DNA from 3 places in the Bacillus sp. ISL-77 genome. Region 1 is predicted to be linked to each of the others. Evidence: riboswitches for the same ligand, from Rfam matches in the RefSeq annotation. Region 1 holds a riboswitch; each other region holds the start of a gene.

Region 1 (10,450 bases):
TTAGCAGTGCTGCTCCTCCTACACCAGTTAACCCTACCAAAAAACCTACAAGTAAACCCATCAATGTAATCCCTATACTCATATGCTCACGCCCTATCAATTCCAAGTATTTATATAGGGATTATATACATTTATATGAATCTTGTAAATAACTAAATATTTATTAGATTCTGTGAGTTTGTTACCGGTTATTTCAAAAGCATATTTTATTTCAATAGAAATGATCCCTCCATCTTTGTTGAAAAAAGATTCGGCGTTGGCTGGACCCTTAATTTTGGCAACTCTATCGTTTAGATCATCGTCTTAGTACCATTAGTAACAATCATAGTGTTTCGTTTTTTATAGGGATAAATTTCTTAGTAATATAAAAAGTCACATCCGTTTATTGGAGGTGACTTTTAGCGATTTTGTTTTATCCTATGTAATAGCCCACACAATTTCACTAGTTATGGCTGCTGCGTTCCCGCCCTGACCCGTTTCCTAGTGTCCTTGTTGGACTATAACTCCGCAGGTAGGACTCGAACCTACGACCGATCGGTTAACAGCCGATAGCTCTACCACTGAGCTACTGCGGAACAATTCTAACTTCCTATTTACATGATCATCGGATAATGAATCTAATTCAAGATGTTTGTTTGTTGGTTGGTTTTAGTGGAAATGACGGGAGTTGAACCCGTGTGCAAAGATATTGGCACTTATACTTCTACGAGTGTAGTCAGTAGAATTGATTTCACTTACTTCGTTAGCCTACTGACAAGCGTTGAAGCAGCTAGTCTGGTTAGTCTCTTCCTTCATCCTCAGACGGTGGAATTCGGCGTAGTCCACTTATGATGAGTCCCTTACCCTACCACATGGACGATGGAGGGAGGAACCGCTATCGTCTGTTATTAGGCAGCGAAAGCGAAGTTGTTGTTTTGTTTGCCAGTTATTAGGCTTTATCGTTTTTACGAGGACGATTCCCTCGACTCGCCATATAAGCTCAAACTATCCCTGTCGATACCAAGACATTCCCATAATATAATGGCAGAGAAGAAGGGATTTGAACCCTCGCGCCGGTTACCCGACCTACACCCTTAGCAGGGGCGCCTCTTCAGCCACTTGAGTACTTCTCTGTAATATAAGGTTACGCGTTAGTTCCGTTAAGAACTTACAAGAGAAATATATCATGTCTGCCAAATGGATGATAGCTGTAAAATTTGGTAGTTCAAAAGGCCTAGTTATATCATTAAAACTTTATGGTTAATTTATAATTGATACTGATTGATGATTTCGTGTTAATTTGATTTCCACATTAAAGTACCCATTAATTATAGTTTAATACTATTTCTCGTACAAAGAACAAACGTTCGAGTATAATATAAAATATGACGTAAGTTGGATGTTTACAGTAGAATAGATACGGCAACCCCATAATACATATGAGTCATAAACTTTTCTGCTAAACTCCTTCATGTGTTTTTTATGTAAAAAATGATTAAGAGCTGAAGATCCTTTCTTCAGCTCTTTTGCTGTCATGTCACTACCACACTGAAGGTTAACCATTCTAAATAGATTTCCCAGTTTTTCGGTTTTTTACATATTTTTTATGCCATTAGCCTTCTGGGGCAACTTGTATCTTATCCTTCCTTTTTTCCAGACAACAAAAAAAATCCCCTCCAAGTCTAGAAATCTTTGATGATTCTTTAGACTGAGAAGGGATATTTTTCGCTAGTCATTCACTCTCACCTATTTTCTTTTCAACATTAATGTTCTTATTTTCTATTTTTTGTAAAATCTCCATTGAAATGTACGTAATGATAAATAACAACAATGCGGCGATCTCAAGATTTATATAATACATAATCCCACTGCCTAAAAATGATAATATTGTTTTTGTTTCCGAAGGGTTCGCTAAGAAGAAAAAATTCGTTCCAAGCTTTTGATTCAAGAAAAAAATAGGTACGGCGATAATGTTCACAGTTAAAAAGTTAAATAAAACCCCTTTCCTAGGAATCCTGTAACCTTCAAAATGGATAAAATACAATACGGACAATGGAATAGCTGAATGTTGAAGGAAATATCTTATGAATCGAAAATGAGGAAATTGGTTGACAATACCAGGAGTAATCATACTTAAAATAGGAGGTAGGGTACCGATAAAAAATAACAAATTAAACGCTTTTTGATTGTTTTTCAAGTATAAGAACAGTGCTAAAAAGGTACTAATTGAACAAAGCTGTAATGGAAGATCATCGACTTCCCATTTATTTGTTAATATTAACCACAAATGCTGTGATATCTCACAAACAAGCAAAATACCGAATAGTATCCATTTCATAATTGGTTGGTATGGTTTAAGTTTCTTTTTGTAATAAACTAAAGCGCAACATGTAATAAAGAAGAAAATTAACGTAACAATATGGGGAATAGAAAACAACGTGAAATTCCGCATTTCTGTAACAGAAAACATGATTTCATCACCTCTCACTGTGCATATAAGGCGGAGAGCTAAATCTAATTCTTTTCATATAAGCTGCTTATTGCCGCTACAGCTTTTTAACCTCGGTTTTACTTTATATCCATTTCCTTTATATATATTTTTAATTTCTTGTACTAATTCTCAAAATTCCTCATTACACTGAACGCAGCTAGTATTAAAATGTTGTAAACAATAATTCTCCCACGCAATTCACCTCTTAGGCTAAATACTATTGAATATTCACAGAAAAGGGTGTCCTAAAAACTACACCCTTTTAAAAACTAAACAATTTGTTAATGCGCTACAGGACTCTCTAAAAAATAAAACACTTCACTTATATTTTTAGTGGAGTGTTTTGTCTGTTTTATTTATTAAATGCTTTAAAATTCTTCGTATACTGCAGGATCTTGGTTGTTTATTCTGCCATAAGGGCGAGTTAATCCTGATATGATACTCATTTCTATTTCATCTAAGGAGAAGTCAAAAATAGATATATTTTCAAGCTGCCTTGCAGGAGATGATGATTTAGGAATAGCAATGGCCCCAAGTTGATAGTGCCAACGTAAAACAATTTGTGAAATAGACTTGTTATGATGATCGGCAATCTGTTGAATGGTATCATTTTGTAATACTTCATTTGCTCGAGCTATTGGGCTCCAGGATTCCGTTGTAATGTTATTTTCTTCATGCCATTTTCTTTGTGGTGCTTGATTGAATAATGGGTGTAATTCGATTTGGTTAAGGCTAGGTTTCACACCAGTTTCTTTTTCTAAACGCTCTATATGTTCAGGTAAGAAATTACAGACACCGATCGAACGAATAAGCCCCCATTTTTTAGCATCAATTAATGCTTCCCAAGCTTCCACGTATATGTCCTGTTTCGGATTTGGCCAATGAATGAGATATAAATCATAATAATCTAGATTTGCCCGAAATAACGATTCTTGAATGGTCGCAACCGCCCTGGCATAGGTTTGATAGCGACCTGGCAGTTTCGATGTAATCTTTAATTTTTCTCTTGCAACAGAACTGCGTCTAACAGCCTCACCAACCGTGCCTTCATTTTCATAATTATAAGCAGAATCTATTAGTCTATATCCCATATCAATTGCACTTAAGATCGAATGAACACCATCATTCCCTCTTAGCTTATATGTACCCAAACCGATCACTGGCAAAGTTAGCCCATCATTAAGTGTAATTTCTGGAATTGATTTATCCATCACTAATCACTCCTTTCCATAATAATTAAGCTTAGCATAATTTTGGTAACATTTCATGGAAAGACTTCATCGCCAGCGGTTGTTATTACCCTAAGTATCGATGGTATAGTGCCTTTGCTTCGGAAATATCCTTGGTTCCGTGGACTAACACCCTTCCGTCTTTAAAAATGACTAATCGGTGCGGATCCACTGAATAAGATAATAGATACGGATTTCGCTGTACTGTTCCCCCTTGATTTGCCAATAATTTTTCTAATGCCACTAAGTCACGCAAGGCGGGAAGCGCAGGACGTATCTGAACAGAATCTCTTCCACAGAGGACAGCTGTCTTGGTTTGATTTTCAAAAGCTAAATAGGGGAAGGATCGTTCTTTCCCACAGGTTGGACAATCTTCTTTTTTCAATTTATCTACCTGGATCGTACTATGTTGATTTTTCCACAAGTCAAATGACACGAGTTTGTTCCGCAGCGAATCCGCATCCCCGACCAAAATCTTCAAGGCTTCACTTATTTGATACGCAACGACCATGTTCACAGCTGGACTTATAATTCCAGCTGTGTCACAGGTTAATCCGCCTAGCGGAACGGTTTCAAGTAAACAAGCAAGGCACGGTGTTTTTTCAGGAATAATCGTGTAGGATATTCCATAGCTTCCCACACATGCCCCGTAAATCCAAGGGATGCCCACCTTTTGTGCTACATCATTCATGATCATTCTTGTTTCGAAATTATCGGTTGCATCAATCATCAGATCCACATTTTGAGCCCAGTTAAGTAGCTCGGTGACGGAGGCCTCACCAATGATTGCCTCAATCAGCACCGAAGAGTTAATCGCTGTTAAGCGGTTTTTGGCTGCGATGACTTTGGGAATTCGGTTTTTGGCATCTTCTTCAGCATAGAGCTGCTGTCGCTGTAAATTCGACCATTCGACATAATCACGATCCACAATGGTTAGTTTCCCTACTCCAGCACGGACAAGTGCTTCGGCACTTCCTGAACCGAGTGCTCCCATTCCGATGATGAGTACATGTTTCGTGGAAATTAGCTGCTGCCCGTCTTTCCCAATCGGTGAAAATAGTTCTTGTCGTGAGTAGCGATTCACCCGATACTCATTCCTTCCTTGGGACTGCTGGCTATCGCATATCTCTTTTTCTCGATTCGGCCAGCTTCAAAGCCTAATCGTCCCGCTTCGATAGCTAAACTCATGGCTCGAGCCATTTTGACCGGATCGTTTGCTGCTGAAACAGCCGTATTTAATAAGACCCCATCAGCTCCTAATTCCATCGCCAATGCTGCATCAGCTGGGGAGCCAATACCAGCATCCACAATCACAGGCACGACAGCTTGCTCGATAATAAAGCCTAGGTTAACAGGATTGATGATCCCTTGACCGGATCCAATGGGCGAGGCCCCTGGCATGACCGCATGACAGCCCACTTCTTGGAGCTTTCGAGCTAAAACCACGTCATCAGATGTATAGGGGAGGACAATAAATCCTTCTTTCACTAATTCTTCCGTTGCTTTAAGGGTTTCAATTGGGTCAGGAAGCAAGGTGTGATCACAGCCAATCACTTCCACTTTAATCATATCGCAAAGTCCTGAAGCTTTCGCTAGTTTTGCGATCCGGACCGCCTCTGCGGCTGTTTTTGCTCCAGCAGTATTAGGCAGAAGCTTATATTTTTGAGTGTCGAGCTGTTCTAAAAAATTCGGCTGGCTTGGTTCAAAAATATTCATTCGTCTCACCGCAAACGTGAGGATTTCTGCTTTCGACACTTCCACTGCTGCCTTTTGGATTTCAAAGCTTGGATACTTTCCGGTACCTAGTAACAAACGAGATTGAAAGGATAATGAACCTATTTTTAACATGTCAACCGCCTCCTACAAAATGGACTATTTCGATTCGATCTTTATCTGATATTCTCGTACTTTGGTGCTCTAACCTGGTTAATATTTCACCGTTTACTTCCACAACAACGACCTTATCTTGGATGTCATGATGTTTGAGAACATCTGAAACAGATACGATTTGGTCGGGTAATTGGATCCACTCGCCATTTACTACTACCTTCATGGTATACCTCCTAACTAACCGTTTCTTTGTGCCGTTCTAGGTGAAAAGCAGAGAGTAGTTCCTGATCTAGTAAGCTACCTGACACTAGGTCCGCAACTAGTTCCCCTGTAATCGGGCTTAATAAAATTCCATTTCGAAAATGGCCTGCTGCCACGTACAACCCACGCCAGCTTGGATGTTCGCCCATATAAGGGATTCCATCGCCTGTCTGCGGTCTGACTCCAGCCCATACTCGCTCCCATGCTGCCTCCTTAATCTGTGGAACTAATTGAGTCGCTCTTTCTATCAATGTAGCAATCCCTTCAGGAGTTACCTTGGTATCAAAGGTATTTTCAATCACAGTCGCACCTATATAAATTTCCCCATTTTGTTTGGGTACTAAATAACAACGTTTGTCGGAGAAAATGGTCGAGTTAATGATCGGCTTTTCTGTTCTAATCGAAAAGCATTCTCCTTTAACTGGATACACAGGAATATCGATTCCTGATTCTTGCATTAATTTCGCCGCCCAAGCTCCCGTGGCAACAACCACCTGTTCACAATGGATGACACCGTTGCTGGTGTTTACCCCTTTAACCTGACCGTTTTCATAGACAAAAGACAGAACCTCCGTCTCTTCACATATTTTGGCACCAAAATGTTCCGCGGCTTTTGCAAAGGCTTGTGTTAACTTTGCTGGTTGTACATGACCATCATGAGGGAGATACATCCCTCCTGCTACACTTGGTGAAAGAGATGGTTCCAGCACACGTACTTCCGTTGCATCGAGCCAGGTAATGGTTGGATCCCATTTTTTTTGGAAGGTGACCTGTTTTTTTACCTCGAGCGCTATTTCTTCTGTTTCGGCAATTTTCACCATGCCTTTATTCACATACTCAATATCAATTCCTGTATATTCAAATAACTCACTTGAGAGCGTTGAAAACATCGCTTGACTTTTTAAAGCCAGCTGGAATAAGGGACCGTCTTGTTCCAGCTCTGCTTGTGCTGCCAGCATTCCGGCAGCCGCACTGGACGCTTGGCAAGCCACTCGTCCCTTCTCAATCACGACGACTTTTCTTCCCCTTTTTGCAAGCTGATAGGCAATCGAGGACCCGATAATTCCTCCTCCGATAATGGCCACATCAAATGAATTTTCCACTTTGTTCATCTCCATATAATACATTTAGGTAAGCCTTAACTGCTGCTAATGGATCGGGAGCATCTAAAACTCCTGACATGACTGCGATTCCTTTTGATCCTGCTTGAAGTACCTGCCCCGTATTTTCAGGTGTGATCCCGCCAATCGCAATAACTGGGATGTCTAATTGGGAGAGCCTTGCTAATTCCTCTAGTCCTTTTGGGGTCTTACCCGGTTTTGATTGCGAAGGAAAGACATGGCCATATAGCACGTAATCAGCACCATTTTCTTTTGCTTTTTGTCCTTCCTCGTAGGAGTGGATGGAGTTCCCGAGCAAAAGCTGAGGAAAATTTTCTTTCACAATCGCTGCATCTAAACTATGGAAGGCTAATTGAACTCCTTTAGCCCTTGTAACGCAGGCAACATCGACTCGATCATTAATGATAATCTTTGATAGTGGGATGTTTTCGTTTGTTAACAAGTGGACGGCTTGGAAAAGTTCCTGTGCTGTTTTTTGTTTTTCCCGCAAATGAATCGCTGTTATATATGGATGAATTTCGCTTACAATTTCACGTAAACGTTCGATCGGCATTTTCCCATTGGAGATTATATGTAACTCTTTATCTTTTACACTAGTTGAAATACCCGTCCCCCCTTTTAAGCAGATTCCGAAGATCGAAGGCATAAAGTGAAAAACAAAAAACCACTTTCTTAAGGTAAGAAAGTGGTCGAAAATTCGAAATAAAACATACGTTCTTCAAATATCCCGTTTCCCACTTCCCTACGCTGGTATTACCCAGATCAGGTTCATAGAGTCCCGAAGTAGTACTTCAATCTCAGCCCTTTAAAAAGGCACCTCTAGCGGATTTGCGTCATTTATTTAATTGTCATGTAATGATTTCCCTGCATGGATAATGTTAACACTTCAGGTAGAAATGTCAAATGTTTTTCTTATTTATGGTAGAATAAACCCTATAGATGTTAACCAAATAACAATTATAGTTTACTTTTAAAATCAAAAGGGAGTAAACAAACTGGGGGAGAATAATGTATAAGCTTCGAGGACATCATCTTTTTTGCCTTCTAGGCTATCGGGGAATGGGCTATTCCCAAGAATACGTGGAAAATATGACGGTTTTGCATCAAACCTTGAGAAACAACCCAAAAACGTTGATTCTGCTTGTAAAGGGGCCAGATCAGTTGTGTGAAAAATTCCCTAATTCAGGTGAATACCATTGCCAAGACGACCAGATCTATGAAAGAGATGCCGTTATTTTAGACAAAATGAACCTTAAAATCGGACAAATTCTTAGATGGGAGGATATTGAGTCCCGTATCCTAGAACATGTCATCCCCGCCGATATTCAAGTTGTCTGTGAAACTTGTTCTTGGCGTTCTTACGGGGTTTGCGAGGAAGGTATTCGAGAGATTCATGATGGGAAGGGCTTAAGAAAAATTCAATAAGCTTCATCTATTCAATGCCCACATGCCCACAGGGACGGTTCTTTTGGCCTTTTTTAATCTCTTTCCTTGTCCAAAAAAGCCAGTAGAACCGTCCCCATGGTCCTTCATGGTCCATGTCCTTACACTCCCCGCTTATTTCCCCAAAGAAGTGCATGCAATTGTGGTAATACTTTTACATCATTCAATTGAGGGTCAGCAACCACACAATTGACTAACCACTCATATTTCAACAGTAGTTTTTGAATCAATTCATTATTATTGAAATTCGTAATATCATCGTTCCCAACCTGGAGATAAAAAGGAATATCTGCGTAGCGGCTATGAACCATTTTCGCATACTCTAGATCCGCATCATCGAAGATTACTACTTTTAGACTCACTTGATGTTTAAAATCATTGTCGTTTAAATTTTTAAAAATAGAATCTAATATTTCAAAATTGGTTACCATGTTGGAGCTCGGCGGCTTAGGTGAAATGGTCAGTTCATTGACGTTTAAGAACCAGTCCTGCCATCTGCTTCCTTGTGTTTCAATACCAATTTTGATGTCTTTTTCTTTTAATAAATCGATAAACACATCTAAGTTTTTCAACAGCGCCGGATTTCCCCCTGAGATCGTCACAAACGAGAAATTGTCCCCACCGACTCTTTTTAATTTATCCCAAATTTCTTCAGCGGTCATTTGCTGAATATCCTCTTTGGCACTGCCATCCCATGTAAAGGCAGAATCACACCAGCTGCATGAATAATCACAGCCGGCCGTCCGAACGAACATTGTCTTTTGACCAATGACCATTCCTTCTCCTTGGATGGTTGGGCCAAAAATTTCTAATACAGGAATCTTACTCATTCCTCCATCCACTCCCTTCTCGCTTCTGCGTAGCTTGTTGGAGTTTCAAACAGACGGACAAATTCCACTCTTGCTCCATGATATTGGTCCCTACGATCTTCTGTTGCTAAGGCTTCTTTCATTTTCTCATATATCCAGACAACCATGTTTTCGGCAGTTGTATTCATGGAGGGAAGGGTTTCGTTTAGGTATTGATGATCAAGATAGATTTCGATTTCATTTTTCCAAATTTCTTTAATATCGCCAAAGTCGATCATTAAGCCGCGTTCATCAACAAAACCACTTAATCCAAAAATAACTCTATACGTATGTCCGTGCAAATTCTTGCATTTCCCTTCATAGCAATGCAAGTGGTGTGAAGCATCAAAGGTAAATTCCTTGCTCACTAGTACACGCTTTGAATGATATTTTAATTGATGAGGTTGAATGTCCTCATTTATTTTTTGAAGTTTATCGACGATTCTGAAACCCATCGTTTAAAACCTCCCATTAAGAAAGTCATCAAGCCCTCTTTTTCTTAAGACGCAAGCTGGACACTCTCCACATCCATCAGCAATCACACCATTGTAGCAGGTTAATGTTTTTTCACGAACAAAATCCAATGCGCCTAATTCATCCGCCATGGCCCATGTTTCCGCTTTGTTTATCCACATTAAAGGTGTATGAATGACAAAATTATCGTCCATTGATAGATTCAAGGTAACATTTAGTGATTTGATAAAAATATCACGACAATCTGGGTACCCGCTGAAATCTGTTTCACAAACACCGGTGACTAAATGCTTGGCACCGACCTGACGTGCTAACACACCTGCGAAAGTCAGGAATAACAGGTTACGACCTGGCACAAATGTCGACGGAAGTTCCCCTTCACCGCCATCAGTAACTTCAATATTTGAACGTGTTAACGCATTAGGTGCTAGTTGATTTAGTAATGACATATCTAAAATATGGTGTTTTACGCCAAGTTCATTGGCTATATTTTTGGCACATTCAATTTCTAAACTATGCCTTTGATTGTAATCAAACGTAACTGCTTCTACTTCTTTAAATTGTTTTAATGCCCAATATAAACAAGTGGTGCTGTCTTGTCCACCACTAAACACAACAATTGCCTTTTCATTTTTCAACATGTATATCAAATACTTCCTTTCAAATAGAAAAAAACAGTACCCCAAGATAGAAGTACTGCTTCATCTTAGTTTTTTTAATGTGGGGGGCTAGAACCACTTTCGCAAAATGCGAACTATATAATTTTAAATGACT
Region 2 (10,450 bases), on a different contig from region 1:
CTGCTTCCATTGGTGATTCTGCATGGCTTATGGCGGTAATAACGGAAACCCCATCTGCCCCAGCTTCCACTACCGATTGAGCATTTTCGATCGTGATCCCTCCGATTCCAACAATCGGAATATCAATGCCATCTTTTCGAAATTTTTCGATCAGTATTGTTCCCCGTGATGGTTTAGCATCCGCCTTTGTTTTTGTCGGAAAAACAGGGCCCATGCCAAAATAGTCAGCTCCACCGCTTATTGCAGTCATGGCTTCTTCCGCTGAATGGACGGAAACCCCAAGGACTCTCTTATCGCCAATCTTTTCCCGAACTGCGTACACCGATTCATCCTCTTGTCCGATATGTACACCGTCCGCATCAATTGCCACAGCCAACTCGATATCGTCATTAACAATGAAAGGGATATGATGTGCTCTGCAAATTGCTTGAAGTTCTTTCGCAAGTGCATATTTATCAGCTCCAGTTAACGCGCCGTCACCCTTTTCTCGATATTGAAAAAGTGTAATCCCACCGGCAATTGCCTCTTTTAATACTTCGGCTGGATCCTTTAAACAGTTGGTGCTGCCCATGATAAAATAAACACTTAAAGCCGCTCGTAAGTTTTTCATAATTCAGCCAGTTCCTTTGCAATTTTTCTTTTTCGATATGCCCAATGGTTTGTTGGACCATGTCCTTGCCCTATCTCCAAATGGTTCTCAATTGCGGCCTGAATAAAATCCTTTGCTTTACATACTGCTTCATAAAGAGTTTCCCCTTTTGCTAGTTCAGCAGTAATTACTGCGGAAAAAGTACAACCTGTTCCATGTGTGTTCTTTGTCTGAATTCTCTTGCTGGTAAAGTAGTAAAATTCCTTTCCATCAAATAATAAATCAGTGGATTCAGACTCATTTTCATCATGGCCGCCCTTAATCACGACATTTTTTACGCCTAACGCAAGTAGTCTTTTAGCAGACTCCAGTTTATCTTCCACTGTCAGAATCGACATGCCCGTTAGTACTTCCGCTTCTGGAATATTCGGGGTGATTACCGTTGCTAGCGGCAATAAGTATTTTTTCATGGCAGAAATGGCTTCCATTTGCAACAAAGAAGCGCCACCCTTTGCAATCATGACAGGATCGACAACAACATTTTGCCATTGATAATTTCTGAGCTGTGCTGCGACTGCCTCGATGATTTCAGCATTAAAAAGCATTCCTGTTTTCACCGCATCCGTACCGATATCTTCGCCGATCGCTTGGATCTGTTTTACGACTGCCTCAGCTGTCATTGGATAGACAGCATGGACTCCTAAAGTATTTTGGGCCGTTACTGCAGTTAATGCCGACATCCCGAAAACCTCTAATTCCTGAAATGTCTTTAAATCCGCTTGAATTCCTGCTCCTCCGCCGCTATCAGAACCAGCGATTGTTAATGCTTTTTTCATTTAAATTACCCCCAGTTATCGATTGAATTTTTTAACAGAAGCATGTGAAATGATATCTTCGGAAGAAACTAAAGTTAATTGGTTTAAGAATTCGATTTGGAAACTTCCAGGTCCCATTTCTACAGTTTTTGCCGCTGCCTTTTCTGCCGCGATACCATAGTACGTTAAAGCAGCCACCGAAGCCTGAAGCAGGTCCTTTTCCACTCCTGCAAACGCTCCAATCACAGAGGTTAATAAACAGCCAGTGCCTGTCACCTTCGTTAAAATTGGATGTCCATTTGACACGACATAGGTTGTTTTCCCATCCGAAACGACATCCTCTTTTCCAGTGATGACGGCAAGACAATTCAATTTTTGTGCTGAAGCAATAGCTAGTTCAATGATATTTCCTTTTGCATCCCCAGCATCAACACCCTTAATTTCCCATTCTTCACCAACCACATTGGCAATTTCGGCTGCGTTTCCTCTAATCACAGAAACTTTTACCTCGCTCATAATTCTTTGTGCAGTTTCCGTTCGATATCGGGTAGCCCCTGCACCAACCGGGTCAAATATGACGGGAACACCGGATTCATTGGCCGCTTTTCCGGCAATGATCATCGATTCTACTGTCTGTGGGTTTAATGTTCCAATGTTTAATACTAATGAACTTGCAATCTTAGCCATATCTGCTACTTCCTCAGCTGCATATGCCATAACCGGTGAGGCACCAAGGGCAAGAAGCCCATTTGCCGTAAAATTCGTAACAACCACATTGGTAATATTATGTACCAGCGGGTTAACCTTTCTAACTTCTTCCAACGTTTCATACAAACTATTTTTTTCCATCTTAATTTCCCCATTTCTTTTTTTAAAATGGCTCTGTTAAACTTGGCTGTTGATTTCCGCTCCAGGCGCTTCGCCTTCCGCTCCAATCAACGCAGGCTTTAAAATCAAAAATGACATTTAACAAAGCCTTTAAAATAAAAAAAACAGATCCAATAATGGACCTGGTTAGTTAGTCAAAGAAATAATTAACATTCACTTGGCTACTTTCCTACGCTGGTATTACCCAGATCAGGTCCGAAGGGTTGAAAATTTCTCCATTTTCTCTCAGCCTGTTTACAGGGCACCCCTAGTAGATCTAATACTTTATTTAACTAACTACATAATATTCCTATGGTACTAGAATGTAAAGGAAAAAGTGTCAGTTAACATAACATTATTATTGTTTGCTTTTATAAGGAAAAGTAACAATAAATGTTGTCCCTTTTCCTTTTTGGCAATGAATTTCTATCTGTCCATTTAATTTTTCCAAGCTTCTCTGCACCAATGATAAACCGATTCCGCGATTTTCACCCTTGGTAGAATATCCTTTGATAAATAAGTGATGTCTTACATCCTCATCGATTCCTTGTCCGGTATCATGGACCTCCAACGCTAGGACTTCATCGTAAAAGTCAAACCTTAAGGTAACTTTTTTATGTGGACGGTCCGCAACAGCATCTAAAGCATTATCGATTAAATTCCCAAGAATCGTTACCACTTCATGGGTTAATTCCTGCTGCTGTGGTTCAGGTAGACTTCCTTCCCCATCAATGATTAATTCACAGCCATTTTCCCTAGCGAAGCTAAGTTTTCCTAAAATAAAACCTGCTAAAACAGGATCTTTAAAACGACTGACAACAAATTCTACTTCAGTTTGTTGGTGATCGACAATTTTGGTAATATATGACGAGACCATTTGATAGTCTTTCATATGAATTAAACCTGATATTACATGCAGTTTATTCATGAATTCATGTGACTGGGTTCTCAGTGCTTCCGCATATAGCTTTGCACCGGTTAATTGTTCAGCTAATTGCTTGATTTCGGTTTTTTCTCGGAAGGTAGCAATCGCACCGACAATCTTTCCTTTGACAACAACCGGAACCCGATTGGTTAAAATGGTAATATGATTGATTTCTTGTTCTTGGTCTAATTGAGATTCCCCCGTTTCTAGAACAGAAGATAGCATTGAATTTGGCATGTAGTCATCCACTTTTCTTCCTAAAAAGGACCCATGAATGCCAGCTTTTTGAAGAAGTCGGATCCCCTCATTATTTACGAGAGTGGTAAACGCATCCTCGTCAACTGCCAAAATTCCTTCCTTTGTGGATTGAAGCATCGCACTACGTTCCTCAAGCAATTTTGCCATCTCACTCGGCTCAAGTCCAAAAAGAATCGCTTTGATTTTTCTAGCTAGAAAAAGGGCTCCTAGAATCCCAACTAGAATTCCCACTCCCACGCCGATCAAAATAATTTTCCTGCTTTGTTCGATCGCCTGATTAACTTTTTCTAAAGAAATCCCAACCGCGACTGCTCCTATTTGTTTATTTTCTTGATCATAAACAGGAACAAACGAGCGTAAAGACAATCCCAATGTCCCTTTGGCAATTGAAATATGCTCTTTCCCTTTTAAAACAGGTCCTTCATCTCCACCGACAAAATGCAGACCTAATAGGTTGCGGTTAGGATGTGATTTTCTTGTTCCATACATGTCCATCACGACGATAAATTCAACATGCGTTGATTGTTTAATATCATTCGCAAATGTTTGGATATCCTTCTCTGCTGTTTTATTTTTAAGCCCATTCATGACAATCGGAGACCTTGCAACAATTCTCGCAATATTTGTTGCTTTCTCGGCTTGGCTTTTTTCTGTTTCTTGTGAAATTCTGTTGGTGATTAATATCTCGGTTACCAACAATGCCATCACGACCACGATACAAACCAGCAGGGTAATCGTCGATTGTAAACGAAGTCTTGGTTTGCCCAACCTTATTTTCCACCCCAACATGATTCCCTCCTTTCTTACAGGCAATCTTTTCAAGGTATTTGTGTTAAACACCGTAACGGTTGATTGGTCTTCCGACGCCGCCGTAATGGATATGAATCTTGACTTTTCCTTCTTTTTCTAAGTAATCAAGGTATCTTCGAGCCGTTACCCGAGCCATTCCGATGCTTTCCGCTACTTCTTCAGCAGAAATAGGTTCTTTTTCCTGCGAAATGAAATCGGTAATTTTTATTAACGTATTCATATTTAATCCCTTTGGTAAACTCTCTCTTTCACTTTCTTCTTTGCTATCAATAAATAAAATTTGATCGAGCTCCTCCTGTAAAAGAGCTTTCTTTTCTCCTAATTTCACTCGATAGTTTTTATAATTATCAAGTGACTTTTTAATTCGATCAAAGGTAAACGGTTTTATGATGTAATCAACAGCCCCTTGTTGTCGAACACGGGCGATCGTTTCTATATCGCTCGCGGCTGTTATCGCTATCACATCCACAGAATAGGCCTCTGAACGAAGTTCGCTGAGCATTTCCAATCCACCCATATAAGGCATATAAATATCGATAATAGCTAGATCAGGACTGAGTTCTTTCACCAATCTTAATCCTTCCATCCCATTGGAGGCGATTCCGATAATCGAAAACCCTTCAATCCTATCAATGAATTGGCGGTGCACCTCTCGAACCATCGGATCATCTTCAATCAATAGTACTTTTAACGGAAACATCCCCTGCTCCCCCTTATAATAAATGAAATTAAATTTCACTTTATATTATTATCATGGCCTATTTTATTGAAATAGTAAATTCATAGATGGCAATTTTGTTCGATTTTTATGAGAGTTAATTAAGTATCTTCTATAACAAAAGGAACAATAAGACCAATATGACCAAAACCTTACTATTATCTGAATTTTCATTTATTATGTGAATGGGTGGGATGAAAGCGTTAACAGATATACTAAACAAAGGGGTGTATGAGGAAATGAAAATTAATTTTAAAAATTTGACCGTCCAAGTATTATTGGGGATCGTACTTGGGATTGTCATCGGATTTCTTTTTCCGAAATTCGGTACAGAATTAAAGGTTTTGGCGGATATCTTTATCAAGTTAATTAAAATGGTCATTGCTCCAATTGTATTTTTTACAATAGTCATTGGCATCGGTAGCATGGGGGATTTGAAGAAGGTTGGGCGTATCGGTGGGAAAGCGCTCCTGTATTTTGAAATTGTAACGACGTTTGCTTTAGCGATAGGTTTACTCCTAGTTAATATCATTAAGCCAGGATCTGGGTTTAATACAGATTCCGTTAAAAGCGGAGATATTTCACAATTTACCGCGCAGGCAAAAGAAACAAGCCATGGATTTATCGAATTTATTTTAGGAATCATTCCTGATAATTTTGTCGGGGCAATGGCGAAGGGCGAGCTGCTCCCGATTTTATTCTTTGCCGTACTATTTGGGATTGCACTTGCTTCCTTAGGGCAAAAAGGGAAACCAGTTGTTGCCTTGTTTGAGCAATTTACGGAAATCTTTTTTAAGATTGTTAATATTATAATGAAATTTTCACCCATTGCAGCATCTGGTGCAATGGCCTATACGATTGGTAATTTTGGTCTTGGTTCGTTAGTCTCGCTTGGAAAATTGATGGGCAGCGTTTATGCAACGATGTTTCTTTTCATCATCTTTGTACTAGGTGGGATCGCGAAGCTATATGGTTTTAATATTTTGAAATTCATCGCCTACATTAAGGAAGAAATTCTCTTGGTGTTGGGTACTTCATCCTCTGAATCTGCTTTACCGAGAATGATGGAAAGACTTGAAAAATACGGCTGTTCTAAATCAGTAGTTGGTCTTGTTGTTCCGACAGGGTATTCCTTTAACTTAGATGGTACTGCTATTTATCTGTCAATGGCTGCACTCTTTATTGCTCAAGCTTACAATGTCGATATTACGATTTGGCATCAAATCACCTTGTTAGGTATTCTAATGCTGACATCTAAAGGGGCTGCCGGTGTAACGGGCTCAGGTTTTATTACCCTTGCTGCTACTCTATCTGCTTTCCCGGTAATACCAGTTGAAGGGATTGCCCTGTTACTAGGTGTCGATCGTTTTATGTCTGAAGCACGTGCAATTACGAACTTAATCGGAAATGGTGTGGCAACTGTAGTGGTTTCCAAGATGGAGAACGAATTCCACCCTACTGATGAACTCGAAAGTACCAAAACAGATAAATCGATTAGTGCATAATAATTTACAGAAAAATGGCTTGGGGGATTTTCCTCCAAGCCATTTTTGTACTGAATTTACAGTTGCACCTTAACTTTTTGCTATATCTATTAGTTCCTTTAATTCATTTGTAAATCCTTTCACTGCTCGATTATCAACGACAGTAACAGGAACCCCTAGAAAGCCGTATTTCTCCACTTCCTTTTGGTATTCTGGGTTGACGGATAAGTCTCTAGTTTCAAAAGTGATTCCTTCCTCACTTAGGACCTTTTTGACCATCGTACATTCAACACAGTCTTTTGTTGTATAGACGATTACCGGCTTGTTCATTATTCGTGTTCCCCTTTTTTATTATTTTCTGAAGGCTCTTTTGTGAAAAGGATATGCTTATTAAATCAGCATTGACTAATTCTTCAATTAATCTAGGTGGCAAGCTTTTAGCCCTTTTAGGCAAATGCGTGTCTGAAAGGACGACAATTTTCATAATCATACTCCATTCTAAGTACAAATCATAATAATGCGTTTATAATTGATAAAATAATCTTGTGTTCTTCCATAATCTTTCCGACACTTCTTCTTCAGACAATTTTTTTATTTTTGAAATTTCCTTAATGGATTCAAGCATCATATTCGGATGTGTCATAGTTCCCCAAAATGGACCTTCAAATGGCCATGGACCATCTGTTTCAATCATCATTTGTTCTAGCGGATATCTTTGAACTAATTTTTGTATCTCCTCTTCATAGACCACATCAGGTGTAACCGATATATAGTACTTATTTTTTTCCATCCTCTTAATTGTTTTATTGTCTCCTTTAAACCAATGAAAATGAGCCTTTTTAATGGAGTATTTTTCTAAAAGGTCACAAACAATGGGAGCATCCTCATGAACGGCATGGAGGACAATTGGCTTCCCATATGTACTTGCTTTTTGAACAAAAGCCTCTAACAGCTTTATGTACCGTTCGTACTGGCAAGTGGTAACCTTTTGTTTTTTCCGTAAATAATAGGGAAGCCCAACCTCTCCAATAGCTATCATAACGTCAATATGATCATTCATCCAAGAGAACAGCTCATTCTGCTGTTCAACAGTCGGTAGCGGCTGCTCAGGATGGTATCCGAATGCGGCTCTCACCTTTTGATATTTTCCCGTAAACCCATGGTTTCTTTTACACGATTCTAAATCATAAGAAACCGAAATCAGATTTTCAATTTGCGGAATAGTTTCCATCAGCTGACTAATCTCATCATCTTTATAATGATCGAGATGAATGTGGGCATCAATCATTTTTAACAAAATGCTCACTTCCTTTATTCAGACTTGTTGTAATAATAATCTACTTTATTCCAATTAAATTTTCAATTTTCCGACAATAAAACTCGATAATTGTCTGAACATGCGCTTTCCCAAGGAATAATTTAAATTATTTCCATAATGATGGGGCATTTATTACCTATTTCCTTACTATCCTAGGCTTTTTTTTGGTTAATAAAATGGCGGTTTAGGGAAATATATGATTTTTCTCTTTTTCGACTTTTTATGCATTTCCCTCAAGGAAATATTCCAATAGTCCCGCTTCATTTATCCTAAAAAAATTGGGCAGCCTTTTGGACCGAAGTATCCAAGAAGTACTTTGGACATATGGGAAAGAACCTCAATTAGGACAATAACATAATTTCATAAATTGATATATATAACTAGTACCAATCGCTTTCTTTCACCATAGCTTGTCTAATATAAGGAAATTAAAAACCTTCCTTATCTAAAAAAATAATAAGGGGGGATGACACATGCAAACTTGTACAGTAAGTGTTGTTGAAGTTCTTATTGCAATCGTTTTGATTGTAGCTTTACTGTTAGCTGTTTTGCTCGGAGCTCGTGCGGACGTACAAGCATGTATTGGAGACTGCATCGCTACTGCTCTTTGCTTATAATTTAGGCAGGATTAAAATGCGCAGTCAATTTAGGGATCTTCTTAGCCAAGTCTAAGAAGGTCTTTTTTATACGATAACGGTATTTTGGAGGTGTATATATGAATCCGTTTAATAGAAATGAAGGTTTGGAAAGACATATTTCTCGTTACGGATCCACGTTAATTTATAAGACTTCAAGCTCGTATCAAAATATATACGTTACGGATCGAAGTAGATACGAAGGAATGCGAGGAAAATTCCGAATACTTCAATTTTCTTCCGATGGTGTCCAAGGAGTAATAAATATGGAGCAACCGCAATGCCTAGTCGCTTCATACAGTCGAATCACAGTTGATCTTATTGATCACTATGCATCTCATTTTAAAAAAGGATACATTATTGGCCATGGAATTGGCACCGTTAGCTCTTATTATTCGCATAAATATTTGGTAACGGCGGAGATTGACCCGCTTGTCGTCGAGGTATCCAAGAAGTACTTTGGGTATACGGGAAAGAACGTGGAAGTCGGTGATGGACAAGCGCTCTTAAAAACTCAGGAGGCACAATCTCAGGATATCATTTTTTTGGACGCGTACAGCAGCAGTGAAATTCCGTTTCACCTAACAACTAAAGAATTTTTTACTCTGACAAACGAAAAGCTGTCCGACAAAGGAATTCTAATTATGAATTATATTGGAAAGGTAAGTAATGATAAATTATTGCATACACTATACGCTACGATTTCAGGAATTTATCCCTACGTAAAGCTGTTTGCTACCGATCCTAATATAATATCGAAACAAAATATATTTTTCGTTGCAAGTCGGCGCGTTCTGGAGGACTATTCACCTCATGAAGCGTCCCCTATGCAGATTATGGATATCTTTCCCCCTTTACGGGATTAGAATCTCATATGGGGCTCCTTACACAATCCATTCTATGTACTCAATGGGACTTAACTTTCAAGGAATTCCTAATGGATGAGTGATGAACTCTAGAAGATTATTTAAAAATAAAATAATCTTCTAGGTTTTTTCTTAATATTTTATAGAATTAAAGAGAAAATATTTCGTTACATGATGATATTAACACACTACATTTTTAGTCAAACGACATAAGATATTAGGAAATTTCTGAGCTTATTACTAATTAAAACTCAAAAGGTGGTTAAATTATGAAGGAAAACAATAATGAAAATAGCGTACAGAATACTGGTAACAATTTAGAAAATCTCGCCAACAATTTACTAAAAAATCCAAATTCGCTTGATTTTGGATCATTAATTCAAATGGCAACAACTCTTCTAAAAAACGATTCGCTCATGAATTCTGTTACGGAACTTAGTAAAAAAAATCAAAACCCTGCGCCTCCTGAGTCAAAAATTACTGAAAAACGGAAGAAAGTCACTAATGATAAAAGCGTACAGAATACGGGTAACAATGTAGACAAGGATTCGCTTGATTTGAATTTTATCATGAAACAACTGGCAACAACTATGAAAAATGAGTCATTATTGGATTCAGTTACAGAACTTAGTAAAAAAAATCTAAACGCTACACTCCCAGTATCTAAGGTTTCTGAAAAACAAGAAAATGCAGAGCTGGCATCTTTGTCTCAAAAACTAGAGAATATCACTAATGATATTTTAGAGTTAAAAAAAGAACTAAAAGACGTAAAAGAACAAAATTATGATCTTATTAAATTACTCAAAAAAATATTGAAAAACAATAAAAAATAGTCATTTATAATTAAATACATTTATATTTTTTCGCTTATCCCATTACTAAACAATAAGAACCTTGAGAATATCAGGGTTTTTTTGATTAAGCTTCCATGTCAAATACTTTTTAAAGTTTTAAGGTAACTAACATACACTTACCGGACTTTCTTTCTTGATTACTTCACACACAAGGAAATTACAATAAAAAAGAAAGTGTCGACTCCACTTTCCTAAAATAAAATAACATTTAAATTTTATTCCTTTTGTTTGCTTCGACACTTTTTCTTTTCGTTTTTCTTATTTTGTGAGTCCTTTTTCTTCCCATTTTTTTTTGAATCAGTTTTTTCCAC
Region 3 (10,450 bases), on a different contig from region 1:
TGGGGGTAGGCCGAAAAAGTTCTTTTACTTTTTAAGTGGTAATTGAGGGGTATTTTGGTGCCTGTCGGGAGTAGAAAAACGATTCAACGGTAAAAGGAAGGTGAACTTGAAGAAAACCAATTTGTCCGAAATGTGAAGAAAAACGTAACAATTAAATTATTGTAAAATAATTAATAAGAAAAGTATTGACTTCAAATATAATAGCCCCTAAAATAAACTTGTAAATGCAAGCGGTTACAAAAAGAAATGGATCGATATTTTTTTGACCAGTATGTAACGGGTTACACAAATTTAGATTTCAGTATGGTTACCAACCTTTTTTTAAAGTATGTGTAACGGGTTACATAAAATGGTAACACTTTTTTTTTACAAGAGTATGTAACGGGTTACATAAATTAAATGAGAAATTTTTCATTAAGGGAAGTGAGTGAACAGCATGAGCACGATTAAGGATGTAGCAGCTGCAGCAAACGTGTCTGTTGCCACTGTTTCTAGAGTTTTAAATAATAAAGGTTATATCAACGAGGAAACCAGAAAGAAGGTTCTGCTCGCCATTTCGGAATTAAATTATGTGCCAAATGAGGTGGCCAGAAGTCTTTTTAAGAAACAGTCGAAGACGATTGCCCTGATTGTTCCGGATATTAAGAACCCGTTCTTTCCTGAAGTGGCAAGAGCGATCGAAGATGTGATGAGCAGTCAGGAATATACATTGATCCTCTGTAATTCGGATGGGCAAGTGGAAAAGGAAATCATGTATTTGGATGTCATGAAGCAGAAATATGTGGATGGAATTATTATTGTCACGAGTACATTGACGCCTAAGCATATTAAAAATAAAGATATCCCAATCGTGGCGTTAGACAGGCCAATCAGTAGCGATTTGCCCTCTGTTTCCGTTAACAATATGGAAGGGGCAAGGCAAGCGGTTCAATATTTGAAGACGATTGGCTGCAAAAAAATTGCCCATATTCGCGGTCCGCACGACATTAGTAATGCGGATGAACGGTATAAAGGCTACTTAGCTGAGGTGGAGCACGAACCGTGGTTTCACCCGGATTTAGTGGTGGATGGAAATTATCATGTGGAGCAGACAACAGAGGCGGCCACGAGGTTACTGATTACGAATCCTGATATTGATGGGATCTTTGCAGGGAACGACTATATGGCAGTTGGCGTCTTAAAGGCGGCTAGAAAGTTGGGGATTCGGGTACCAGACGATCTATCGTTAATCGGTTTTGATGGGATCCAGCTGAGCCAATTAACCAGTCCTGAAATCACGACCATGGCTCAGCCGATTTATGAACTGGGTTCTACAGCCGGTGAGCTGTTGCTAAAACTGATTGAAGGAAAGACCGTTCCGAAGCTTGATCATCTGTTTGAGGTTTCATTAATGAAAGGCCAATCTACAAGGGCTTAGGAGTGATAACATTTGAAAAATAGAAAAATAACTGTCATCGGCAGTATTAATATGGATTTAGTGACGAGTACCAATCGAGTACCGATTCTAGGGGAAACGTTGATGGGGGAATCCTTTCATACGATTCCTGGAGGAAAAGGCGCCAATCAGGCTGTTGCCGCTGCAAGATTAGGCGCGGATGTGACGATGATTGGCTGTGTCGGCCAGGATTTATTTGGCCAGGACTTATTGAAGCATTTGAAAGAACAGGGTGTCAATGTGGACAATGTGGAACCGGTCACAGATACCTCGACGGGGATCGCCGCGATTACCATCTCGAATGGAGAGAATCAGATTATTGTGATTCCAGGTGCGAATTATCATGTGACGCCTGCGCTTGTTGCATCGTTTGAGGACGTGATTGCAAAAAGTGATATCTTGTTGCTTCAACTCGAAATACCACTTGAAAGTGTCGAAAAAGCAGTCGAGCTTGCCCACAAGCATCGGGTAAAGGTTGTCTTGAATCCTGCACCGATTCAGCCGCTTTCGAAGGAATTGCTAGAAAAGGTCGATTATCTTACTCCGAATGAGTATGAACAACAATTACTCTTTGATTCGGTCAAATGGACGGAGCAAGAGCGGCGAGCAATGTTAAAGAAATGTATTATTACCAGAGGTTCAAAAGGGATTACTTTTTTTCAAGAGGAAAAAGTGGAGATTCCTAGTTTTAAAGTAGATGTTGTGGATACGACGGGTGCAGGGGATTCCTTTAATGGTGGATTCGCGTATTCGATCAGTCAAGGGGCGTCTTTGGCGGAGGCCTGCCAGTTTGCGACGGCGGTTGCGGCACTTTCGGTTACCAAGCTTGGAGCCCAAGGCGGCATGCCGACGATGGAAGAGGTTCGGACGTTTTTACGGGAAAGGAAGGAAGAATTATGAAGAAAAACGGCATATTAAATAGTCACATTTCCGAGGTCCTTTCAAGGCTTGGTCATACGGATACGATCGTGATTGCGGATTGCGGACTGCCAATCCCGGAAGAAACAATCCGAATTGACCTTGCTCTTAGCCTGGGGACCCCATCGTTTATGGAAACACTGCGAGTGGTATTAGCGGATATGGCGGTCGAAAAAGTAACCCTTGCGCATGAAATCAAAGGGCAGAATCCGAAAGTAGAGGCGCAGGTTACGAATCTAGTAAATGGTATTCCAACTGACTATCTTACCCATGAAGAACTAAAGGCGTTAACGAAGAAAGCGAAAGCGGTGATTCGTACCGGTGAAGCAACTCCCTATGCCAATATCATTTTACACGCAGGAGTGATTTTCTAATATGAGCCTCACACCTATCATCGAAATGAAGGGCATCAGCAAATCGTTTTCTGGAAACAGGGTTTTGGATCAAGTCGATTTTCAGCTTTTACGAGGTGAAATCCATGCCCTGATGGGGGAAAATGGCGCAGGGAAATCGACGTTAATTAAGATATTAACCGGTATTTACGAACGGGATGCTGGGAAGGTTTTTATCAAAGGAAAAGAAGTTCATTTTAAAAATCCAAAGGAAGCAGAGCGAACGGGAATTGCTGTGATTCATCAGGAGTTAAATATTATCCCTTATCTCACGGTCTATGAAAATATGTTTCTCGGCAAAGAGCTGACGGTCGGCAGGTTTGGGATTACGAAAGATAAAGAAATGAAGCGGAAGACGAAAGAATATCTGAACCGCTTAGGAATTGAAATTGATCCGAATACGGAAGCAGGAAATTTATCCGTTGGTCAACAGCAAATGATTGAAATTGCCCGCGCGGTAGCTGCCAATACCGAAGTCCTGATCATGGATGAGCCAACAGCCGCGCTGACAGATCGGGAAATTGAGGCCCTTTTTAAAGTGATTTCCGCCTTAAAGGAACAAGGTGTCGGGATCGTCTATATCTCCCATCGGATGGAAGAGATTTTTCAGATCTGTGACCGGATTTCAGTTCTTCGGGACGGGCAATTCATTGATAGCAAAGAAGTGGCTAAGACCAACTTTGATGAAATTGTCAAATTAATGGTTGGAAGACAGCTGGGTGAGCGTTTTCCGGAACGAGATACGGTCGTTGGCCAGGAACGATTCAAGGTCGAAAATTTAACGAGCAAAGGTTCCTTCGAAAAGATTAGTTTTTCCGTTCATCAAGGTGAAATAGTTGGCGTAGCGGGCCTGATGGGTGCTGGCCGCAGTGAAATCATGCAAGCGATCTTCGGTTATCGCTCCGTTGATGGCGGTAAGATGTTCATTGATGGCAAGGAAGTGTCGATCAAGTCTCCGTATGAGGCGATTAAAGCTGGAATTGCGTTTGTAACGGAAGACCGAAAAAGCCAAGGATTAATTCTCGAACTGTCCGTTCGCGAGAATTTTTCGATCACGACGCTCGATAAAATTTCTACTAAAAGTGTGATTTCCACGAAAACAGAAATGAACCTGGTCGATGAAATGATTGAAAAGCTCCATGTCAAAACATCGGGCCGTGAAATCAGTGTCAAATCCTTAAGTGGTGGGAATCAACAGAAAATTGTCATTGGAAAATGGTTAGGAATTAATCCGAAAATCTTAATTCTTGATGAGCCAACGCGCGGGGTCGATGTGGGGGCGAAGAAAGAAATCTATCAATTAATGAACGATTTAACGAAACAAGGAGTTTCCATCATTATGGTTTCGTCGGAGCTTCCTGAGATCTTAGGGATGAGTGACCGGGTTCTCGTCATTCATGAAGGAAAATTAGCCGCCGAGCTTAAGAAGTCAGAAGCAACCCAAGAAAATATTATGCAATCCGCCACTGGAGGGAGTAACGAATGAAGTCCTCGAAGTTCCAAATCTTACAAAAGCTAGGTCCGCTAATTGGGCTAATTGTGATTACAGTCATTCTATCCATCGTCAGCTCTAGCTTTTTAACCTTAGATAATATCTTTAATGTTTTGCGCCAAGTATCGATTAATGCGTTAATTGCCTTCGGAATGACCTTCGTCATCTTAACGGGTGGGATTGATTTATCGGTGGGGTCGATTTTAGCCTTATCCTCCGCGATAACCGCTGGGATGTTAGCAAATGGAATGGATCCTGCGCTTGCGATGTTAATCGGTTTAGGAGCAGGTGCGGTGATGGGGGCCATTAATGGTCTATTTATCACCAAAGGAAAAGTGGCTCCGTTTATCGCAACGCTGGCGACGATGACAATTTTCCGCGGGCTTACCTTGGTTTACACCGATGGTAAACCGATTACTGGGCTTTCGACGAGTTCATTTTTTGAAATCATGGGAAGAGGTTATTTTGGCTGGATTCCCGTTCCCGTCATTTGGATGCTCGCTTGTTATCTGATTCTTTATTTTATCCTGAAAAAAACCACGTTTGGCCGCAGAGTTTACGCGATTGGCGGCAATGAAGAGGCATCGATTTTATCAGGAATCAAGGTTACAAATGTGAAAGTTTGGATTTACTCGATTACAGGGACGCTTTCTGCACTTGCAGGGATTATCCTTGCCTCTCGATTGGACTCTGCTCAGCCTACTGCCGGTGCTTCTTATGAACTGGATGCGATTGCATCCGTTGTTTTAGGCGGGACAAGTCTTTCAGGCGGTAAAGGGTGGATTTTTGGAACATTGGTTGGGGCACTCATTATTGGAGTTTTAAATAATGGTTTGAATTTAATGAATGTAAGCTCCTTCTACCAGCAGGTAGTTAAAGGAGGTGTCATCTTACTAGCCGTCTTGCTTGATCGTAAAAAAACTGCCTAATAAAATTATGGGGGAATCATAAAGATGAAAAAACTATTAAAAGGGTTTCTGTTTTTAATATTACTTATGGTTGTTTTAGCTGGTTGTTCCACAAAAGCACCTTCCTCTTCTTCTGAAAAGGATTCTGCGAAAGAGAAAAAAGACGATCAATTAAAAATCGGTCTTTCGATTTCAACGTTAAATAATCCCTTCTTTGTTTCGTTAAAAGAAGGTGCTGAGAAAGAAGCAAAATCACAAGATACTGAGATTATTACGGTGGATGCGCAAAACGATTCAGCGAAGCAAGTAAGTGATATCGAAGATTTAATTCAAAAAGGTGTAAACGTTTTAATCGTGAATCCAGCTGATTCTGATGCGATTAAAGCTGCGATCGAATCTGCAAATAATGCAAACATTCCAGTGATCACGGTTGACCGTAGTGCAAATGGCGGAACAGTTGTATCCCATATCGCTTCTGACAATGTGGCCGGTGGTCAAATGGCTGGTGACTTTATTCTTGAAAAGTTAGGCAAAAAAGGTAAAGTCGTAGAATTAGAAGGAATCCCAGGTTCTTCTGCAGCACGTGAACGCGGCGAAGGGTTCCACAAAGCCATTGATGCTGTGGCTGATATCCAAGTGGTTGCCAAGCAAGCAGCAGATTTTGACCGGGCTAAAGGATTAACAGTAATGGAAAATATTCTTCAAGGCAATAAAGATATCCAAGCCGTGTTTGCACACAACGATGAAATGGCGTTAGGAGCTCTTCAAGCACTTGAAGCAGCTGGAATGAATGATGTCATTGTTGTCGGTTTTGATGCAACGGATGATGCAGTGAAAGCAGTAAATGATGGTAAAATGGCAGCAACTGTAGCGCAAAAGCCAGCTGAAATTGGCCAAAAAGGTGTACAAACAGCGATGAAAGTATTTAAGAAAGAATCTGTAGAGAAGTTTGTTCCAGTATCGTTAGAATTAATTAAAAAGTAATTTCTTTCGGAGATTGATAGAGGTTGGAGGGGAGAAGTGTGTTAGCGCACTTCTCCTTTTTTAGTTTAGTTGAAGCGTGTGCCCGTGGAGGTTGAAAAATTAGATGAACGGTAACCATAGGAAGCGTATGATGCCCGTGGAGGTTGAAAAATTAGATGAACGGTAACCATAGGAAGCGTATGATGCCCGTGGAGGCTGAAAAATTAGATGAACGGTAACCATAGGAAGTGTATGGTGCCCGTGGAGGTTGAAAAATTAGATGAGCGGTAACCATAGGAAGTGTATAAGGGACATTTTTGTTAATATTACTCGGGATCGGTTTTTCATTGGCTAACAGTATCATCTATACTTTTGTTCATGTTTATTTACCATCAGGGTGGGTGCGTAAAGGTTTGATTTACGGAGGAATGAATCTAGTTATCTTTGGGATTCCCTTTTTTTTATCAAACCCGGATCATGATTTATTTGGACCTCAAGCTCCATTAGGAATCACATTATTTTCGCTCCTTTTCCCTTTTTTAAGCTATTTTTTCCTCTAGTTTATTCCCCATCCCTTTTGTTATGATAAGGGCTGCCAGTGAGTTTTTTAATTATATTAACGGTTGTCGAAGATTGCCTTTGTCCTATACATTTTGTAGAAGGTTGTCTAAACTAACAATAAAAGTCGTTTATATGAAGAAGGGTATGAGGAGAAAAAATGGGGCAGCCAAATAGATTAGTTAGAGAGCAACCAATTGAATCATTACGTGAAAATAAAAGGAAATCAATTTTTCAAGATCTAACGACTCAAAACGTATCTTCTGGATTAATTTCTAGTACTTTAGTCATGACAGGTCCAGCGTTAATCATTCTGCAGGCAGCAACAGCAGGGAATTTCTCTAATCAGCAAACCATCAATTGGATGTTTGCCGTCTATTTTTTTGGAGGGGTGTTAGGGATTGTAATGCCTCTGTTATTTAGAATTCCCATTACCGGAGCTCACTCGATTTCAGGGGTTGCTTTTTTAGCGACAGTGACAGCACATTTTACTTATCCCCAGCTAATTGGCGGGTATGTGATGTCAGGGCTGCTGATTTTGCTGATTGGGTTGTCAGGACTTTTTACTAAAATTATTAAATGGGTTCCGAAAGAAGTCATTGCAGCCATGCTGGCGGGCCTGGTCACCAATTATGTTGCTCAGCTTGTCCAAGACGTTAAGGCGTTACCCTTAGTAGGCGGATTCGCCTTGCTTAGTTTTTTTATCAGTACGAAAATCTCAAAACGGATCCCGGCCGTTATGGTCGCAGTGGTTGTCGCTTTTATTACTTTGTTTTTAACCCAAGATCTACATAGCTCATCTAAGGAGATTGCTTTTTTCCTACCATCCATACAAATGCCGGAATTTACATGGATGGGGATGGTCACATTAGGTCTGCCTCTGGCCATGTTAATCCTAAGTAATGATGTGGCACCTGGAATCGGCGCACTAGAAAGCTCGGATTTTGAACCCCCCATTCGAAAAATTGTTTCTTTTAGTGGAGTGTTTTCGATTATTGCCAGTTTTTTCGGGGGGCAAAGTGCAAATATTGCTGGCATGATGACCGCCATCTGTTCTAGTTCGGATGCAGGGGTAAAATCAAAGCGGTATATGGCAGCGGTGGTATCAGGGGTTTTGACATTATTGTTTGGAGTATTCGCCTGGAAAATTGTACCGTTTATTCAATCATTACCCCACGCTTTTGTGTCCATGCTAGCAGGGTTTGCGCTAATCGGCGTCCTTCTTTCTAGTTTGCAGCTGGGTTTCTCCGAAAATAAATATCGCTTAAGTGCCCTATTTGCGTTCCTCATCGCGTTATCGCAAGTATCATTTTTCCATATTAGTGCACCTGTATGGGGGCTGGTTGTTGGAGCCATTATTGCGAAGACGGTGGAAGCGTAATGTGCCTGTCACGCCCCGAAATTTGTCGTAGATTGGTAGGTTGTTAGAGGGGAGTAGTTTATCAGCGGATTTTTGGGAGATATCAGCGAACTGGGCCATTTTATCAGCGGAAATCAAACATTTATCAGCGAATCTATATAATTCCGGACTCTTACCACATTTTCTGGATACTAATTGAAAATACCTTCGAGTTTCAGTGCATCTATAATCCATTTGGTTTATTTTTATAATTAAGATTTTAATTGATTGACAACATTAACCATCGAGTGTAGAGTGAAGGTTAAATTAATAGGAAGACCACTAGGGGAGCCGTTTTTTGGCTGAGACGAGAGTTATCTTGGACCCTTTGAACCTGATCTAGTTCATACTAGCGTAGGAAAGTGGAGTTCGTGTATGGATAGATATAATTATTCAGCCGCTCCATTTTTGGGGCGGTTTTTTCGTGCTTGAAAATTCAGCCGCCCCTTCTAGAGACTTTCCATTAAAACCAATAAGGGGGAGAAATTTATGAGTTTTTCAGCAGAATTAAGAAAAGAAGCAGATCCTATTTTCGAGGCGATTTTTGAACATCCTTTTGTGCAAGGAATCGCCAATGGGGAATTACAAAAGGAACAATTGATTCATTATGTTAAACAGGACTTTGAATATTTGAATTCGTTTATTCGCATCTATGGAATTGCGGTTTCTAAGTGTGAGAATCGTGAAGATATGGATATGTTTAATACGCAGATTTCTTTTATCTTAAACAGTGAAATCCATCCGCATAATAACTTTTGTCAAGTAGCAGGTGTTCCTTACGAGGTATTACATGGATATCCGTTATCTCCCTCGTCCCTTCATTACACGCGTCATATGCTTACCGTTGCGCACGAAGGAACATTAGGGGAAATTTTAGCTGTGTTATTACCATGTCCGTGGACGTATTGGGAAATTGGGAAAAGATTATTAACGGAGGTTAATCCTGATCGCTCTCATCCCTTTTATGATTGGATCAGTTTTTATGGAAATCGTACCGATTCGATTACAACTAAATTTTGTGCCCGTCTTGATGAGTGGGCAAAGCTAGCAACCGAGAGAGAAAAGGAAAAGATGAAGGAGCATTTCTTAATCAGTTGTCAGCTGGAATATATGTTTTGGGATATGGCCTATAAACTCGAAGAATGGCCTGTGAAAATGGAGGTAGTGAAATGATGACTTGGAAGATGAAAGAAGTCGTTCTTGCTGTGATACTAGCGGTGGCATGTGGAGTGATCTATTTAGGATGGTCGACGCTGTGGATTCCCATTTCCGCTCTTGTCGGGCCGGTGGGTGCAGGTTTTATGTTTGGGATTTGGGTGATTGCTAGTCCAATCGTCGCGTATATTATCCGTAAACCGGGAGCAGCGCTTATTGCAGAGGTTGCAGCGGCCGCAGTAGAGTTATTAACAGGAAGTCATTTTGGTTTGTCGGCCCTTTTAGTAGGTGTCTTTCAAGGGATCGGTTCAGAAATCGCATTCGCCATATTCGGATATAAACGCTACAACCTATTTACTTTAATGCTATCTGGAGCTTTTGCAGCGGTTGGCAGCATGATTTATAACTTAATCGCCAACGGTTTGGGTTATTACTCGAAGGAAGTATTTTTTACAACATTAGGAATTCATATCATCAGCGGAATGATTCTCGGTGGATTGTTAGCGAAGGTAGTTGTGGACGCACTCGCAAAAACAGGTGTGTTAGAACAATATGAATTGATGAAGGAAAAAAGGAAAAGGGAAAACGTAAATGGAAATGTTTCTGGGATGTAAGGATCTCTCGATTCGTTTTTTTAATCGCTCTGAAAAAATACTCAGTCATATTACTTTGTCCATCAATAAAGGCGAGAAGGTATTAATACTAGGGCCTAGTGGGAGCGGGAAATCGACGTTGATTTCCGCTCTTTCAGGTATTATCCCTGAGCATTTGGAGGCAGAGGTAAGTGGTGAAGTATTCTGCAGGAAAGATGCCGGAGTGATGTTTCAAGATCCTGATTCGCAATTTTGCATGCTCCATGTCGATGAAGAAATTGCGTTTAGTCTCGAAAATCGATCGATTCCGCGCAACGAAATGGACCCCATCATTGCTGAGTTAATGGATAAAGTAGGGCTGATGGTCGATAAGAAAACACCCATTGAAACTCTTTCAGGTGGGATGAAACAACGATTGGCGTTAGCTTGTTTGCTGGCATTAGAACCAGAAGTCATCTTCTTTGATGAACCAACAGCCCAACTAGATCCTGCAGGCCGGAATGAGATATTTGTTTTATTGAATCAATTAGCCCAAAAGACAAACCATACGATGGTATTTGTTGAACATGTCCTAGACGGCTGCATCGAATGGATGGATCGAGTCATTATCCTAAATGAGAATGGAAGTATTATCGGG

What was found. A riboswitch is a leader RNA that binds a small molecule or an ion and turns the genes downstream of it on or off. The one in region 1 is predicted to bind thiamine pyrophosphate.
Region 2: linked by a shared signal. The riboswitch ahead of thiM (hydroxyethylthiazole kinase) and the one ahead of J7E77_RS13720 (thiamine phosphate synthase) in region 1 are both predicted to bind thiamine pyrophosphate.
Region 3: linked by a shared signal. The riboswitch ahead of tenA (thiaminase II) and the one ahead of J7E77_RS13720 (thiamine phosphate synthase) in region 1 are both predicted to bind thiamine pyrophosphate.

The regions. Positions count from the first base shown of each region.
Region 1 covers NZ_JAGGQY010000035.1:9,541-19,990, reverse strand. The annotation lists gene J7E77_RS13775 (sulfite exporter TauE/SafE family protein) at 1-82, opposite strand, end outside; partial or broken gene J7E77_RS30580 (DUF5808 domain-containing protein) at 190-294, shown strand; RNA gene ffs (signal recognition particle sRNA small type) at 419-504, opposite strand; tRNA gene J7E77_RS13765 (tRNA-Asn) at 504-575, opposite strand; RNA gene ssrA (transfer-messenger RNA) at 650-1,012, opposite strand; tRNA gene J7E77_RS13755 (tRNA-Ser) at 1,022-1,112, opposite strand; gene J7E77_RS13750 (YwaF family protein) at 1,712-2,449, opposite strand; gene J7E77_RS13745 (aldo/keto reductase) at 2,839-3,681, opposite strand; gene J7E77_RS13740 (thiazole biosynthesis adenylyltransferase ThiF) at 3,767-4,783, opposite strand; gene J7E77_RS13735 (thiazole synthase) at 4,780-5,547, opposite strand; gene thiS (sulfur carrier protein ThiS) at 5,549-5,752, opposite strand; gene thiO (glycine oxidase ThiO) at 5,763-6,893, opposite strand; gene J7E77_RS13720 (thiamine phosphate synthase) at 6,877-7,557, opposite strand; TPP riboswitch at 7,634-7,742, opposite strand; gene J7E77_RS13715 (DUF1284 domain-containing protein) at 7,920-8,336, shown strand; gene queE (7-carboxy-7-deazaguanine synthase QueE) at 8,456-9,184, opposite strand; gene queD (6-carboxytetrahydropterin synthase QueD) at 9,181-9,657, opposite strand; gene queC (7-cyano-7-deazaguanine synthase QueC) at 9,661-10,314, opposite strand.
Region 2 covers NZ_JAGGQY010000051.1:102,998-113,447, forward strand. The annotation lists gene thiE (thiamine phosphate synthase) at 1-610, opposite strand, end outside; gene thiD (bifunctional hydroxymethylpyrimidine kinase/phosphomethylpyrimidine kinase) at 607-1,425, opposite strand; gene thiM (hydroxyethylthiazole kinase) at 1,441-2,253, opposite strand; TPP riboswitch at 2,442-2,551, opposite strand; gene dcuS (DcuS/MalK family sensor histidine kinase) at 2,630-4,243, opposite strand; gene J7E77_RS21070 (response regulator) at 4,287-4,964, opposite strand; gene J7E77_RS21075 (dicarboxylate/amino acid:cation symporter) at 5,222-6,487, shown strand; gene J7E77_RS21080 (glutaredoxin family protein) at 6,557-6,796, opposite strand; gene J7E77_RS21085 (TatD family hydrolase) at 6,990-7,754, opposite strand; gene J7E77_RS21090 (hypothetical protein) at 8,258-8,401, shown strand; gene J7E77_RS21095 (spermidine synthase) at 8,500-9,285, shown strand; gene J7E77_RS21100 (hypothetical protein) at 9,555-10,118, shown strand; gene J7E77_RS21105 (hypothetical protein) at 10,355-10,450, opposite strand, start outside.
Region 3 covers NZ_JAGGQY010000010.1:23,407-33,856, reverse strand. The annotation lists gene J7E77_RS03120 (LacI family DNA-binding transcriptional regulator) at 437-1,417, shown strand; gene rbsK (ribokinase) at 1,430-2,335, shown strand; gene rbsD (D-ribose pyranase) at 2,332-2,727, shown strand; gene J7E77_RS03105 (sugar ABC transporter ATP-binding protein) at 2,729-4,231, shown strand; gene J7E77_RS03100 (ABC transporter permease) at 4,228-5,166, shown strand; gene rbsB (ribose ABC transporter substrate-binding protein RbsB) at 5,191-6,129, shown strand; gene J7E77_RS03090 (benzoate/H(+) symporter BenE family transporter) at 6,827-8,047, shown strand; TPP riboswitch at 8,340-8,443, shown strand; gene tenA (thiaminase II) at 8,555-9,238, shown strand; gene J7E77_RS03080 (ECF transporter S component) at 9,238-9,834, shown strand; gene J7E77_RS03075 (ABC transporter ATP-binding protein) at 9,812-10,450, shown strand, end outside.